Regions from separate parts of the Komagataeibacter sp. FNDCF1 genome, predicted to be linked through region 2. Evidence: predicted binding sites of a transcription regulator. Region 2 holds the regulator's gene; the other holds the start of a gene.
The links. Region 2 encodes LexA, which represses DNA repair genes until DNA is damaged. Its sites were predicted from a motif close to TGTTCTANNTANGTTC; they were not measured.

Region 1 (7,850 bases), on a different contig from region 2:
GAGATCCGGTCAGATGCGCCCTTATGTCCGGCCTGTTTATGCGAAATCCTTCGCTGGCCATCATGGGTGTTCGCTTGCGTGTCAGGCACCAATCTGGATCTCGTGCTCAATGGCACATGGGGACATTCGGTATTGCCTGAACTGCTTCTGATTACAGTCTTTCCCATCACGCGGTCAGTGCATACTGCCGGATCTACCGGAGCTTATTCCGGTATCCATCATCCTGGTGGTACATGTCAGACTATAGCGACACTGCGACCGGCCGGACGATAGATCTCTTTGCGCGACAACAAAACCCAGATGATCCGGGCCAGCTTGTTGGCTAACGCCACGGTTGCCAGACGGCCCGGGCGACGTTCCAGAAGCTTGCAAAGCCATACTCCCGCAGCGCTATCCCATTTCTGTGCGCGGTAAAGCATGGATGTTGCGCCCAGAACGAGCATCTTTCTTATTTCCCGGTTGCCCGTTTTGGTAATTCTGCCCAATCGGGTTTTTCCGCCCGATGAATGCTGGCGCGGTACGAGACCAAGCCAGGCTGCGAAGTGCCGGGCCGTATCGAAAGCCCCAATATCGGTAACAGACGCGACAATCAGGGAGGCGGTTACCGGACCAATGCCCGGGATGGTCAAAAGACGGCGAGCATCTTCATCCTGTTTGGCATGTGTCCGGATACCTCCTTCCAGGTTTTCTATGCTTTCGTTCAGTCGACCATACTGTTCAAAGAGCAGCATGGTTGTCTGTTTCAGGGCATCAGGCAGATTGGATGAGGTTTCGATTTTCGCCAGAAGTTCGGGGAGACGGGCATTTCCAAGGGGAACAATCAAACCGAATTCCGCTGCAAGTGCACGCAACGCATTCACCAGCATCGTTTGCTGTTTGACCAGAAGGGTACGAGTTGAGTGCAGCGATAACAGGCTTTGCTGCTCCCGATTTTTAATCGGGACGAAGCGCGTGTCGGGATGGATCGCGGCAAGACAAATCGCGGCGGCATCAACAGCATCGTTTTTCTTGCCACGTTTGACAAATGGTTTGACCATTTCAGGGGGAATGAGTTTTACCTCATGACCGGTGTCACGGATGACACGAGCCCAGTGATGCGACGTGCTACAGGCTTCGAGTACGACCAGGCAGCGCTCCAGCTTTTCAAAGAATGAGATAACTTCACTCCGCCCGAGTTTCTTCTTGAGCAGACATTTTCCGCTTGCGTCCGTGCCATGCACTTGAAAAACAGACTTGGCGATATCCAGGCCGATTATGGTAACTTTCATCCGGGCGGTCTCCTCTGAATGGTCTTCCGACCTCATCATGGCACATTGATGTCGCATGGAGGCCGTCCACCCCATCTGGATGGGGCCGGGCCGGACGATGGCCACCTCGATCACCAGATCATAGAACACCCGGGGCCTGAGCCGCGGCAGCATGGACATCTGCGCGCGGCTCTCGATCTGGAACACCCCGATCGTGTCCGCCTTCCGGATCATGGCATAGGTGCGCGGATCCTCGGCCGGGATGGTCTGCAGCGTGTAATGCTGCCCCTTGTGTTCGGCCAGAAGGTCCAGCCCCTTCTTCATGCAGGTCAGCATGCCAAGGGCCAGCACATCCACCTTCATGAATTTCAGGACGTCGATATCGTCCTTGTCCCATTCGATGATCTGGCGAGCGTCCATGGCCGCCGGTTCGATCGGCACCAGTTCGTCCAGCCGGTCATGGGTCAGGACAAACCCGCCGGGATGCTGCGACAGGTGGCGCGGCACGCCGATCAGGCACCGGGCCAGATCCAGCGTCAGCCGGATCCGCCGGTCGGACAGGTCGATCCCCGTTTCATCCAGCGCGTCCTCATCCAGCTTGCGCCCCCAGCCCCAGATCTGCCCGGACAGGGTGCGGATCAGGTCTTCGGGCAGGCCCATGACCTTGCCGACATCGCGCAGCGCCCCCTTCGCACGGTAGCGCGTGACCACGGCCGTAAGGGCGGCGTGGTTGCGGCCATAATGACCATAAATCCACTGGATCACCTGCTCCCGGCGCGCATGCTCGAAATCCACGTCGATATCGGGCGGCTCGCGGCGCTCTTCGGAGACGAACCGCTCGAAGAGCAGCGACGTCCGTGCCGGATCGATGGCGGTAATGCCCAGCACGTAGCAGACAGCGGAATTGGCCGCCGATCCTCGCCCCTGGCACAGGATGCCCTGCGAGCGGGCGTAACGGACGATGCTGTGGACGGTCAGGAAATACGGCGCGTAATCCATGCGCCCGATCAGGGCAAGTTCATGGTCGAGGGTTTTTCTGACCTCGGGCGGAATGCCTTCGGGATAGGCCGTTGCCGTCCCTTCCCAGGTCAGGGATTCCAGCGCCTGCTGCGGCGTCAGGCCGGGGATGGAGACCTCGTCGGGATACTGGTAGGCCAGGTCATCAAGGCTGAAGCGACAACGGGTCACGATCTCATGGGTCCGGTCGATCGCTTCGGGATAGCGGCTGAACAGCCGGGCCATTTCTGCAGGCGGCTTGAGGTAGCGGTCCGCATGGCGCTCACGCGCGAACCCGGCTTCGTCGATGGTGGTGTGGTTGCGGATGCAGGTCACCACATCCTGCAGGATGCGCCGGTCATGGGTGTGGAACAGCACGTCATTGGTCACGACCGCTGGCACACGCGCCTGCCGGGCGAGGTTCGCCAGTTCATACAGCCGCATCTGGTCATTGGGCCGGCGCCGCAGGGTCAGCGCCATATAGGCCCGGTCGGCAAAGGCGTCCTGCAGCTTGCGCAGATGCAGGGCGCAGGCATCATCCGCCGTGTCCGGGAGCAGGATCACAAGGAGCCCTTCGCCCCATGCCACCAGATCCTCCCAGAGCAGATGGCATTTCCCCTTCCCCGCCCGGGCCTTGCCAAGGGTGAGCAGCCGGCACAGGCAACCATAGGCGGCTCGGTCCGTCGGATAGACCAGCACGGGCGCGAAATCGGCAAGGTCCAGACGGCAGCCCACGACCAGGCGGATGCCGGTCTCTTTGGCAGCGACATGGGCCTGCACCATGCCCGCCAGGGAATTGCGGTCGCAGATGCCCAGCGCTTCAATGCCAAGGGTCTTCGCCTGCTCGAACAGTTCAATCGGTGAGGACGCGCCGCGCAGGAACGAGAAATAACTCGTCACCTGCAGTTCGACGTACTGCACGCTCATTCAAAGAGACCGTGCAGGAACCAGCCCTGCGAACCGGTCTCGCCATGTTCGCCATCCCCGGTCCGGTAAACCCAGAATGTCTCGCCGCTGGTATCTTCCACCCGGAAATAGTCCCGCACGGTGGTCAGTTCGGCATCCCCTTTCCACCATTCGCCAAACACGCGCTCAGGGCCATCGGCGCATCTGATCCGGCGGCGGATGCCGCGCCAGATGAAGAAGACCGGCGGATGGTCGGGCAACATCGCCATGGTCTGGATCGGCTCGGGACGGGGCAGCAGGCGCGTGGGGCGCGGCCAGTGATCCGGCCACTCCTTTCCGTCCTCGGGTGCGAGTGCGGGCACGCGGCAGACGGCCCGCTCTGGCACATCGCTTTCCACCGGGGCGAAGCGATACAGGGCCTGCGTGCCGACGCGGTTGGCCAGGGTATCGATCAGGTCGGAGACGTCGGCCTCTTCTTCCTCGATCAGGGCGGAGACACCCTGGCGGTGCAGGATCGGCTCGGCCAGCGACGCGGTCAGCACCATGCGCTCGATCCCGAAGCCCGGATCGATGGTCTCGATCCTGTCACAGAGCAGACGGGTCAGGCGTCTGACATCCCGCACCGGCAGGGCCGTGGCCACGCGCAGGGCCTCGGTTCGGCTGTCCACCCGGTGCAGCAGCAGGTCGAGGCGGCGCACGCCCTGCTCGCGTTCCTCCAACCCGGCGCACAGGGGCGGCACGAGTTTGGTGATGTAGCGGGCAATGGTCTCGGCTGCGCTGATCGGTTCGGCAAAGTTCCGGCTGACCTGCACCGGCGCCTGCAGCCGGACCGGGACAATGGCTTCCGCCTGCCGCCCGAAAGCCTGGTCCAGCCTGCGGGCGACATCCAGGCCGAAGCGCAGGGCCAGCGGTGCGCGCGGCATACCGGCCAGCGGGCCGATGCGTGACACGCCCAGCCCATGGAGGCCATCAATGATATCCTCTGGCAGGCGCAGGGCCTCGATGGGCAGGTCGACAATCGCTGCCGCCGTCTCACCGGGCGGCACGAGGGTGATACGTCCCCGGCCATAGCGCGCCAGCGCATGGGCGGCACCCCATGTATCGGCAATCGCGGCCCGGGCCGTCATTCCGGACTTCTTCAGGCGGGTGACCATGTTCTCCAGCATGACGGCCTCGCCCCCATGCAGGTGATCGGCACCGGTCGTATCCAGCACGATGCCGTCGGGTGGATCGGGGGCCACGATGGGAGCGATGCGGTGCTGGAACCACAGCGCTAGCCGCTCCAGCCCTGCCCGGTCACCGTCCGGGTCGGCATCCATGATGAGCAGATCGGGATGGAGCGCCTGCGCTTTCGCAACAGGCATGCCGGGACGCAGGCCCAGCCTGCGGGCGGCGAGATCGACCGATAGCACGACCCGTCGCCGCCCTTCCCGTCCGACGAGCGCCAGCGGGCGGTCAGGCGCGGGCGCGTCGGTTCCCAGCCGCTTCCTGAGCCGGTCTGTCGGCCAGAGCGGCAGGTAGAGCGAGACGACACGGTGCCAGTCTCCCTTTGGCATCACAGGCCTCCACTTCAAAATCGGCGCATTCGCCCGCGCGGGCACGGATCAGTTCCAGCAGCCAGCGGGACCGGCCGACGCCGGGCACTGGCAGCGGCACGGATGGGAGGACGGATACCCGCCACCGGGTGACCGAAGCGGTGGGCTGGCCGAAATCCGCCGCATCCGTCTGCCGCCGCCAGCGCCGTATGGCGATGCCCAGTGCGCCGGATGTCTCGGCCGCCAGCTGCAGGCGACGTGACGCGGTCATGGACAGGCGGGCCACCTCGGCGACGACTGCGCCCAGCCCCTGATGGCGCAATGCCTCCTCGAAACAGGCCAGCACATCGACGTCCGAACTGGCTGCGACATAGATGGTCCGTCGCGCCGACAGGCCGACCTGCTGCAGTGCGGGGGCATACAGGTCCTGACGGGTGGCGATCCACAGTACCTTGCCCCTTGTCCGCGCTGCGATTCCGGCGGAAAACAGGCCGGATGCCGCTGCATTCAGGGCGTCATGGCCGCCGCCTGCCACTTCATGCAGCGCGCCCAGCGCCAGTCCGCCGTCTGGCAGGCGACCGTCAATCTCGGGCACCCCGAAGGGCAGCACGCCCCGCCTGCGCCGGCCCTGGCCTTCGAGGCGGCTGACCTGTGCTCTCAGCGCCTCCAGCGCGGGACGTGGTTGAGATGCGGGCATGGGGTCGGACAGTCCATTCGGGTGTTTCTGGCATGGAATCAGTGATTGTGTTCGTTATTTGTTCTGGTACGGTGACGAATGTCAACCCATCCTGGAAAAGCGACTGTGATCCGGACGCGGGTACAGGCCTGTCGGCCGATCGTGGCTTGATGAAAACTGTCTGGATTGCAGGGGTTTATCAGGAACAGTCCGGCCATCCCCATCCTGCAGGGTGGATACTGCCCGGCAGGGCACTCATATCCGGACTCGCGAAAGAAAAGCGTGAGGGGCAACCTCTATGCGATAACCAGTAGCCAGCAGGGGATCCGGGAGGCGGACAGAATCACGCCTGAACGTACCGCCAATCCAATCTTCCGCCTTTATCGGACATTTTCTCCAACACCGGTGATCGGGCCAATACGAATATCCGCACTCCCGCCTCGCCGTGGTAGCGACGCTGGAAAAGGGCGAAGCATTGCTGTGTGATGTCGCTCATAGCCTTTTCCGAACCTGAGCGTCCGCCAGATGGGAAATAGTGGTCTATTCACAAAGCCGAACTGTTCCCGCCCGTCAAAATATCTGAATCTCTGCGCTCTCGACTGACGTTGCCAAATCCTCGAAACATGAAATGACCCACGCGGCAAACTCGAGGCACAGATTTATGCGCGTAGCCCAAATGTAAAATATGAAGTCGGCGGGTGTGGCAGATCATGATTGAAGCATGAATCAGTTCCAGGAAAGTAATCTCAGGCCAGACTATCGATTTTACGCCTGCAGTTCGGAACCCCACATCGACAAATTTCCGGCAACGCATGCTCCGGCTGAGCAAGATAAGAGGGAACTGTGCTGCGGCTTCCCAGCTAATCTCATCGCCAGGCGGGAAATCGTAAGATTTAGCGCCAGCTAGAACCTGTTTTTCCTTATAAAGTTAATGCATGACAAAGGCCGGGGCTTTGGGACACTCCTCACAATACATGATCCCGATATCTATCTGCTTTATATTCAGCTTTTCAATGATCTCGGCATTAGACAGAATCAGAACATCACAGATGAAATCCCCGATATGATCCTTCACAAGATCCATCAGAAGAGGAATGACATGAACTGCAATTGGAACTACGCCGATTTTAATTGTACCAGCCAGCTTCTGATGAGATAGGGAGACGACATTCTGGATTTCTAAAACTCCTCGCAGAATTTCATGTCCCCATCTGAGGATCTGGACACCTTTCGGCGTCAGGCCAAACACTTTCCTCTTCCGGTCGACAATAACAACGCCAAGCTCTTCCTTCATGACACGTATGGCACGTGAAAGGGATGGCTGCGATACGTTGCATGCAGCCGCCGCCTGCGAGAAGCTCTTGAATTTGTCTATCTCCCGAAGATAGTACAACTGCTTGAGAAACATGTCATACCCCGCGAATACATACTCGCTGGCGACCGGGGCGCGCGATCATTTCCCTATGGATGTGATAATTTTCTTCATGTTCCGGAACGAACAGGATAATGGAAGCTTTTTATTTGTTCAGGATGTGGGATACAATCCCGTAAGACGCCTGCCGCCGCAGAACAGCGTCTGCTCGTCCTGTCGCGCAATGGCAATTAGAGTCTGGTTCATCTTTTCAGCGGTACGGAAGGCGCGATACGTCGGGGCGGAAATCGCGACCACGACGGCAATACCGGCCCGCACTGTCTTGAGCGCCATCTCAAACGAATACCGGCTTGTCAGCAGACAGAAACCCTCGTGGAAAACGTCGGGGTGGCTCGCACGCACACCAATCAGTTTATCAAGCGCATTATGTCGGCCCACGTCCTCCCGGATCATGTGAATATTGCCGTTATTATTCGCCCATGCAGCGGCGTGGACCATCCGTGTCGCCGCGTTCAGCGTCTGCCACTTCCGCAGTTCATGCAATGCATTGCGTATTGCTGTTACCGATAGGGATGGCCCCTCCCCCAACGGGGCTGCTGCTACAGCGTCATATTCCGGTACAGTCTCACTGCCGCATATGCCACAACTCGAATGCCCTGTCTGCATGCGGACATTACGGCGCATGAGTCGCGTCAGCGCCCTGCCCTTTATAAAAATATCAAGGGTCAGACCGTCTTCGGCTGCTACAATGTTCACCGAACGAATATCTGCGACTGAACCGACGATCTGTTCGGTTATACAGTATCCATGGGCGAAGTCCTCCAGATCTGCAGGCGTCATCATCATTGTGCCATACGGAAAGATCCCGTTGAACAGGAGGCTGACCGGTACTTCTTCTGCCACGTTCAGGCTGAAGTTCTCATTCGGACAGGACAGGGCACTGACATCTAGCGAGTAAAAAAGAGTGGACATTACGGCAGCCTCGAACTCAGGTGGGCACGGTTCAGTAGTCAGAGGGTGTGGCACGGCACCCATCCGACCTCACCGCTCGCATAATGCTCCTTTTTCCAGATCGGAACGCGCTGCTTGATTTCATCAATGATGTAACGGCAGGCACT
Region 2 (7,850 bases):
GCCCCGACCTGGGGGGAACAGGACGGGCGCTGGTGATAAAAAAATAATTTGGCAGAAGGTAATACGCACGGTATATTCCAAAGGCGCAGGGAACACGAACAGCACGCTTTCATGCTATTCCATTCCCACGCGAGCGATCCCGATTGCAAAACAGAACAGCTGGCGACATGAACCCTCGGGGTTCCGCCATGCGCAGGGATCCGGTCCGGTATCAACCGGACAATCACTATGGCAACAGACGGGACGGGCAAGACCGCCCCACGGTCCAGGGCAGCGCCAGCGACCGGCAACAGGAAAGTGCTGCGACAGCTTATGAACATGAAACGCATGCGAGGCCGTCACAATCGTTCGGGCGGCAGCAATGGCGGAAGCGTACGCCATAACAATGGCCAGATCCCGTTGAACCGCAACCATGTCTTTGACAGTAATGGGCCTGACCTGCGCGTGCGTGGTACGGCGCAGCAACTGTTTGAAAAATACCTTCAGCTCGGTCGTGATGCCAGCAGCACGGGCGACCGCGTGATGGCGGAAGCCTATTTCCAGCACGCCGAGCATTATTTCCGCATTCTCAATGCCATGACGCAGGCGGCACAGCAGAGCCAGCAGGAACGCATGAACAGCCGTCAGCCGCGTCCCATGCCGGACAACCGGCAGCCGACGGATACGGTTATGGATGAAGCGGGGGAACAGCCTGCCATCGCCGCGCCTGCCCAGCCGGAAGAAACCGCGCCCCAGCCCCCGATTGCAGCCGCTACGCCAGAAGCAGCCCCCGCAGCCCCGGCCCCGCGCGCACCGCGTGTTCCGCGCGCGCCACGCCGTGCCAAGCCGCCGGTGGAAAAAAAGGAAGAACTGGAATCCAGTTCCTCCTGATACGGATATCCCCATCCGCCAGCCGGGTGGGGATCCCGTCAGGCCATGCGGGCAGCCGTATGGTCAGTTACATGAATTGACCAGCCGCCAGACCTTGCGCTTGCGGCCATCTGCCGATTCAGGTGCGTCTTCAACCGTTACCAGCCCCTGATTACGCAGCGCCTGCAGCGCCAGCCGGGCATGATAGGTGCCAAGTTCGGGGAACAGGTCCCCGATTTCCCTGACCGAACGCGCCTTGCCGTCGGACAGGATCTTCAGCACGATCTGTCGCTTGCTGTCATGATTTGTCATGCGCCAGGATCGATGCTGAAAAAAAGTCATTCCTTTCCATACCAGATTTGTCACCAATGGCCTAGCCATCGATCCGTCAAACCTGCACCGGACTGGACAGGACCGTATGGATGGCCGTGGTCAGCTTACGCAGTTCGGCTGACGTAATGGTAAAGGCCGGTGTCAGATAGACGATGCTGCGGAATGGCCGGACCCATACCCCTTGCCCGACCAGCGCGGTCTTGAGTGCGTTCATATCCGGTATACGGTCCAGTTCCACCACGCCGATCGCGCCCATCACTCGTACATCCACCACGTGCGGCAGGGAGCGGCAGGCTTCCAGTCCGGCGCGCATCCGGGCACCGATGCGCGCCACCTGTTCCAGCCGGGGTTCGCGCTCGAACAGGTCGAGGGAGGCATTGGCGCAGGCACAGGCCATGGCATTGGCCATGAAGGTCGGGCCATGCATGAGCGCATGCAGCGGATTGTCGGACAGGAATGCCTCGAACACATGCCGGCGTGCGACCGTGGCCGCCAGTGCCATGGTCCCACCGGTCAGCGCCTTGGACAGGGTCATGATATCCGGCACGACACCAGCCTGTTCACAGGCGAACATCGTGCCGGTGCGGCCAAAGCCGGTAAATATCTCATCAAATATCAGCAGCACGCCATGCCGGTCAGCCAGTCGGCGCAGGGTGCGCAGGACATCGGGCGCATGGAACAGCATGCCCCCGGCTCCCTGTACCAGCGGCTCGACAATAATCGCGGCGATACGGTCCGCCGATTGTGCCAGCAGGGTATCGAGTGCCTGCGTGCGCGCGTCATCCGTTGGCAGGTCGGTTATGAAATGCTCGGGCAGGGCGCCATTGTACAGGCTGTGCATGCCTTCTTCAGGGTCGCACACGGCCATCGTGGCCATGGTATCCCCATGATAGCCGCCACGGAAGGCCAGCAGGCGCGTACGCCCTGCCTGGCCACGGTTGAGCCAGTACTGGATTGCCATTTTCATCGCCACCTCAACGGCGACGGAACCGGAATCGGTAAAGAACACCCGCTCCAGATCACCGGGCAGCATGTCCGCCAGCCGTGTGGCCAGTGTCAGCGCCGGCCTGTTGACCAGGCCGCCGAACATGACATGCGGCATGCATTCCAGCTGCTGCTGCACGGCATGACGGATATGGGGATGGTTATAGCCATGGCAGGCAGTCCACCATGAGGCAATGCCATCAGTCAGTTCCGACCCGTCGGCCAGCGTTATGGTGCATCCCTGCGTGGCCGTGGCGGCCAGCGGGGGCAGGGCAGTCTGCATCTGGGCATAGGGCAGCCAGACATGGCCCATGCCGCGTTCCAGCCATTCAGGTCCATGCATGCGCTGTCTCCATATGATATTGCATTGGCGGGATTGACCGGAGCAGCATGCTCCGGCAGGAGAATGCGCTTCATGGCCCGTTTTGATCCAATTTTCCAGACCGCGCTTGATCATATGGCGCAGCAGCACACCCGCCGCGTGCTGCACCCCATGCGCCATGTGGGGGCGGCTAACGTCGTGCGGAATGGACGGACGCTGATCAACTTCTCCTCCAACGATTATCTCGGCCTGGCCCATCATCCGGCCCTTGCCGCGCGCGCGGCCGCCTGGCTGGCGGAAGATGGTACGGGAGCAGGGGCCTCCCGTCTCGTGACCGGCACCAGCACGCGGCATATGGCGGTCGAAGCCCGGCTTGCCGCCTTCAAGGGGACGCAGGCGGCGCTGCTTCTGGCCAGCGGTTGGCAGGCCAATGCATCGGTGCTGGCAGCGCTGCTGCGGCTGGCGGCCGGGCAGGGCGCACCACCGCTGGTTTTTGCCGACCGGCTGAACCATGCCAGCCTGCACCAGGGCTGCATGGCGGCAGGCGTGCGGCAGCTCCGCTTCCGCCATAACGATCTGGACCATCTGGAAAGCCTGCTCGGGCACCATGCGCAGACACCCGGCATGCGGGTGATCGTGACGGAGAGTGTATTCAGCATGGATGGCGACCAGACCGACATCGCGCGGCTGGCTGCCATTGCCCGGCAGTACGGCGCCTTTACCTATGTGGATGAAGCCCATGCCACCGGCGTGCTTGGCCCGCAGGGGCGGGGGCTGTGCGCCGGGCATGATATCGATCTGGTCATGGGCACGTTCAGCAAGGCGCTGGGCGGGTTCGGGGCGTTTGTCACGGGCACGCGGGCGCTATGTGACTGGCTGGTCAATGCCTGTTCAGGCTTCGTGTTCACCACCGCACCCCCGCCCGCCGTGCTGGGTGCGATGGATGCGGCACTTGAACTCCTTCCCACGCTGGATGCCGAACGCGCACGACTGGTCCGCAATGCGGATCACATACGCGGCGTGATACGTGACTGCGGTCTCTCGCCCGCACCGTCCATGACACAGATCATACCGATCATGCTGGGCGAGGCCCCGCGCGCGCTGGCATTCGCGGCTCACCTTGAGGAGCGGGGCATTCTTGCCACTGCCATAAGGCCGCCCACCGTGCCGCCGGGTAGCAGCCGTATCCGGCTGGCGCTCGGCGCAGCCCATACGGATGGCATGATCGACCAGCTTGCCACCGCCATTCCCGCCGCCCTGCGCGAAAGCACCTGAATGGCACCGGTCCTTCCCGTCGTCTTCGTCCATGGCTGGGCGTTCGACCCGACATTCTGGAACACGACACGCGCCCTTCTTGCTCCGGCAGACACGCAATGCCTGGATTTCGGCTTCTTTGCACCAAAACCTGCCCTCACGCTGCCCACGCGCCCCTATATCGGGGTCGGGCATTCCCTGGGCGCATTATGGCTACTGCGTCATCATGGGGCGTCATGCCGGGGGCTGGTCCTGATCAACGGCTTCAGCCGGTTCAGCGCGGGAGCGGACTTTACCGATGGAATACCCCGAAGGGTGATCGCACGCATGCATACCGGCCTGAACCGTGCGCCTGAAGGACTGCTGCGCAGCTTCCGTCAGCGCGCGGGCATCGACACGCCCCTGCCGCCCCATATCGAACGTGACAGGTTGGACCGCGGCCTGCAGGACCTGATGGACATGGATTGCAGGCCGGACCTGCGGGATGTCACATGCCCCGTTCATGTCATGGCCGGAACGCGCGACGCCATTGCGCCGGCGAGCCTGACGCGGGCCTGTTTCCCGCCCCCGATACTGAATTCCATCCAGTGGCTGGACGGGGGTCATCTGCTTCCCCTGACCCATGCCGCACAATGTGCCCACGCCATTACAGCCATGACCCGACGGATATCCACGCCATGACCCGCAATGCCCGCATTGCCGCATGTTTTGACGCAGCCCATGATTATGAACAGGCTGCCCGCGTCCAACGCATGGCGGCACAGGAACTGGCCCGCCGCATCGGTTACCACCATGGAATGGATGCGCCGTCACGCATTCTCGAGATCGGTTGTGGCACCGGCCTGCTGACCCGTGAACTGCGGCGGCTTTTCCCCAAAGCCCATATTACCGCAACCGATATCGCCCCCCGCATGCTGGAACGCCTGGCACGGCGGATGCCTAACGATGACCGCCTGACCCTGCGCCAGATGGATGGTGAGGCCCCGGATGCGACTGGCCCCTTTGACCTGATATGCTCCAGCCTGGCCATGCAGTGGTTCCATCACCGCTCACAGGCACTGCATGGCCTGGCGGCATTACTGGCGCCGGGGGGGCGGATGGCTTTCGCCACGCTGGCGGATGGCAGCTTCGCGCAGTGGCGGGCGGCATATGACCGGACGGGCGTAACCTGTCCGATGCCGGATTATCCCACGCAGGACGCGTTGCAGCGGGAATGGCCCGTTTCCGGCGCGGGACTGTGGCAAATCACGGAAATTGTCGATACACCGTCAACACCGCTGGCCTTCGCCCGTGAACTCAGGGCCATAGGTGCCACCCATACGGAACACGCGCCCGCCACGCCGGGACAGATGCGTCGCGTGCTGGCGGCCGCACGGGCCCGTCCCTTTGCCATGTCCTATCAGGTGGCATATGGCCAGTTTCACCGCGCACTCTGGCCCGGCGTGTTTGTAACCGGCACGGATACGGATGTGGGCAAGACCGTAGCGTCCGCAGCCCTGGTCCATGCATGGAAAGCCGCTTACTGGAAGCCACTGCAGAGCGGCACGGACGATGCACCATCGGACAGCACGGGCGTGCGCGGGTTGACGGGACTGGATGCGACGCGGCTCTACCCGCCAGCCGCAAGCTTCGGCGCATCCCTCTCACCCGAGGACGCGGCGCGCCATGCCCATACCCGCATCGACCCCGCCGCCATTACCCTGCCGCCCCATGACGGCACACGCGGGCCGCTGGTCGTGGAAGGGGCAGGGGGCGTGTTCGTGCCCATTGCCGAAAACTACCTCATGATCGATCTCATGGCCCGACTTGCCCTGCCCGTGGTGCTGGTCGCGCGCAGCACGCTTGGTACGATCAATCATACGCTGCTCAGCCTGGCTGCCCTGCGTGCCCGTGGCCTGCGGGTAGCGGGGGTCATCCTGAATGGTCCGGCCGAACCCAATGGCCGCAGCGCCATCGAACGGCACGGGCAGGTGCGGATACTGGCCGAGTTCCCGCTCCTGTCCCCGATGGGGCCGCAGGCGGTAGCACAACTGGCGCGCCGCCTGCCGTCCTGGGCGCAAATTACGGGCGAAGCCGTCAGTAACGGCGGATAAGCCCCGCAAGCGTGCCCTGTACGCTGACGCGCGATAAGGGCAGGACACGGGTTTCGTAATGGGTGTTGGCGGGAATGAGTGCGATCCCGTCCTTTTCATGCCGGATGCGCTTGAGCGTGACTTCCTCGCCATCGATCAGGGCCACGACAATCTGGCCATCCGTAGCCTGCATGCCCTCACGGATGATCACCATGTCCCCATCCAGGATGCCGGCATCCTGCATCGAATCGCCCATGACCTCCAGCGCGTAGTGACCGGCCTTGCCCAACATGTCCGCCGGGACGGAAATGCGGGTGGTCGTGGTGTTGATCGCCTCGATCGGGTTGCCTGCCGCCACGCGCCCGACGAAGGGCACTTCCACCACCGCAGCGTGGAAAATCTCGGGGGGCATGGCCGGTGGGGGCACGGGCGCCTGCACGGGGGGGGGAGGCACCTCGATATCCGGCAGGCGCAGGATCTCCAGCGCGCGCGCACGATGGTGCCGGCGATGCAGGAACCCACGTTCCTCCAGCGCCGAGATCAGCCGGTGAATACCGGACTTCGAGCGCAGACCGAGCGCGTCCTTCATTTCATCGAAGGAAGGGGAAAACCCCGTCCGGCGCAGATGGCCGTCTATGAACAGCAAAAGCTCATGCTGTTTTTTCGTGAGCATGCGATGTATCCTTTTGCCGTGGGCAAGACTACCGGGGCGGGGATGCAACGGAACAAATCAAAAACCCGCATCCATGTTCTATATTGGTTCCATATCCGCAGTCAACCGGCTTTCACACACGCGCTCAGCCTGGAACATGGTCGATGCGGATGATGTCGCACATTTCCCCGCATCTGGCGGCAGGGGCGTGGGGCGCGCGCAGCACCAGCGCCTGGCTTTGAGCCAGCACATGCAGCATGGCCGAGTCCTGGACGGGAAAGGGCGTGGCCACAAGTCGGCCCGCCGCGTCATGTGCAAGGCGTGCGCGCAGATGGTCCATACGCTGGTCATTGGTCGGCACATCGGCGCCCAGGACGGCCCGTACGGGGGGCTGGATCGCCTGCGCGATGCCCGCCATCCGCCGCAGGGCGGGCAGCACGAACACGATGGAACAGACAAAGGCCGCCACCGGGTTGCCCGGCAGGCCGATGAACGGCAGGCGACCCAGATGACCGTACATGAGCGGCTTGCCCGGCCGCATGGCAATCTTCCAGAAATCGGTTTTCATGCCGACCTGCTCCAGCCCGCGCCGCACCAGGTCATGGCTGCCCACACTCGCACCGCCTGCCGTGACCAGCATGTCCACGCCATCAACCATGCGTTCAAGTGTTGCAAGATCCGCCATGTCGTCACGCAGCGCGGGCAGCATGACCGGTTCGGCCCCGGCGGCGCGCAGCAGGGCCGCCAGCATCGGCGTATTGGAATTGGCAATCTGTCCCGGCCCGACCGGGCTGCCGGGCAGCAGCAGTTCATCCCCCGTGGCGGCAATGGCCACGCGCGGGCGGCGGGCCACTTCCAGCCATGCATGGTTGGCCGCTGCCGCCACACCGACATCCTGCGCCGAAAGCCTGCAACCCGCCGGGATGATGACCTGCCCCGTCGCGAAATCCTGTCCCAGCCTCCGTACATAGGTGCCGGGGGCAAGAGTGTGGGTGGTGCTGATGGTGGCGCCATCCGCGCTGGCATTTTCCTGTATCAGCACGGCATCCGTACCTGCGGGCATGACGCTGCCGGTAAAGATGCGTACGCATTCCCCCGCGCCCACCTGGCCTGCGAAGGGATGACCCGCCGGGGCGTGACCAATGCAGGCAAGGCGTACGCCCCGCGCGTGCAGGTCCGCCGCACGCACCGCGTACCCATCCATGGAGGAAACATCCGCCGGGGGATTGGACAGGCGCGCGCGTACGGGCGCGGCGCTGACACGGCCACAGGCGTCGGTCAGGGCGACGACTTCGGTGGGGAGGGGGAAAACGCCTTCAAGAACCCGTTTTTGCGCTTCGGCGACACTCAACATCGTACCCGGCACTCCTTTTTTACCCGTTAT

Region 1: the regulator LexA is predicted to act here: its motif matches at 5,430-5,445, upstream of LDL32_RS17130 (ImuA family protein).

Annotation. Positions count from the first base shown of each region.
Region 1 covers NZ_JAIWOT010000002.1:88,735-96,584, forward strand. Annotated here, with positions in the region: gene LDL32_RS17120 (IS110 family transposase) at 237-3,170, opposite strand; gene LDL32_RS17125 (DNA polymerase Y family protein) at 3,167-4,705, opposite strand; gene LDL32_RS17130 (ImuA family protein) at 4,605-5,381, opposite strand; gene LDL32_RS17135 (hypothetical protein) at 5,704-5,856, opposite strand; gene LDL32_RS17140 (LysR family transcriptional regulator) at 6,289-6,768, opposite strand; gene fdhD (formate dehydrogenase accessory sulfurtransferase FdhD) at 6,886-7,704, opposite strand; gene LDL32_RS17150 (molybdenum cofactor biosynthesis protein MoaE) at 7,743-7,850, opposite strand, start outside.
Region 2 covers NZ_JAIWOT010000001.1:896,111-903,960, forward strand. Annotated here, with positions in the region: gene prmC (peptide chain release factor N(5)-glutamine methyltransferase) at 1-47, shown strand, start outside; gene LDL32_RS04205 (DUF4167 domain-containing protein) at 319-870, shown strand; gene LDL32_RS04210 (hypothetical protein) at 934-1,191, opposite strand; gene LDL32_RS04215 (adenosylmethionine--8-amino-7-oxononanoate transaminase) at 1,238-2,509, opposite strand; gene LDL32_RS04220 (8-amino-7-oxononanoate synthase) at 2,573-3,763, shown strand; gene LDL32_RS04225 (alpha/beta fold hydrolase) at 3,764-4,423, shown strand; gene bioD (dethiobiotin synthase) at 4,420-5,835, shown strand; gene lexA (transcriptional repressor LexA) at 5,819-6,487, opposite strand; gene glp (gephyrin-like molybdotransferase Glp) at 6,612-7,820, opposite strand.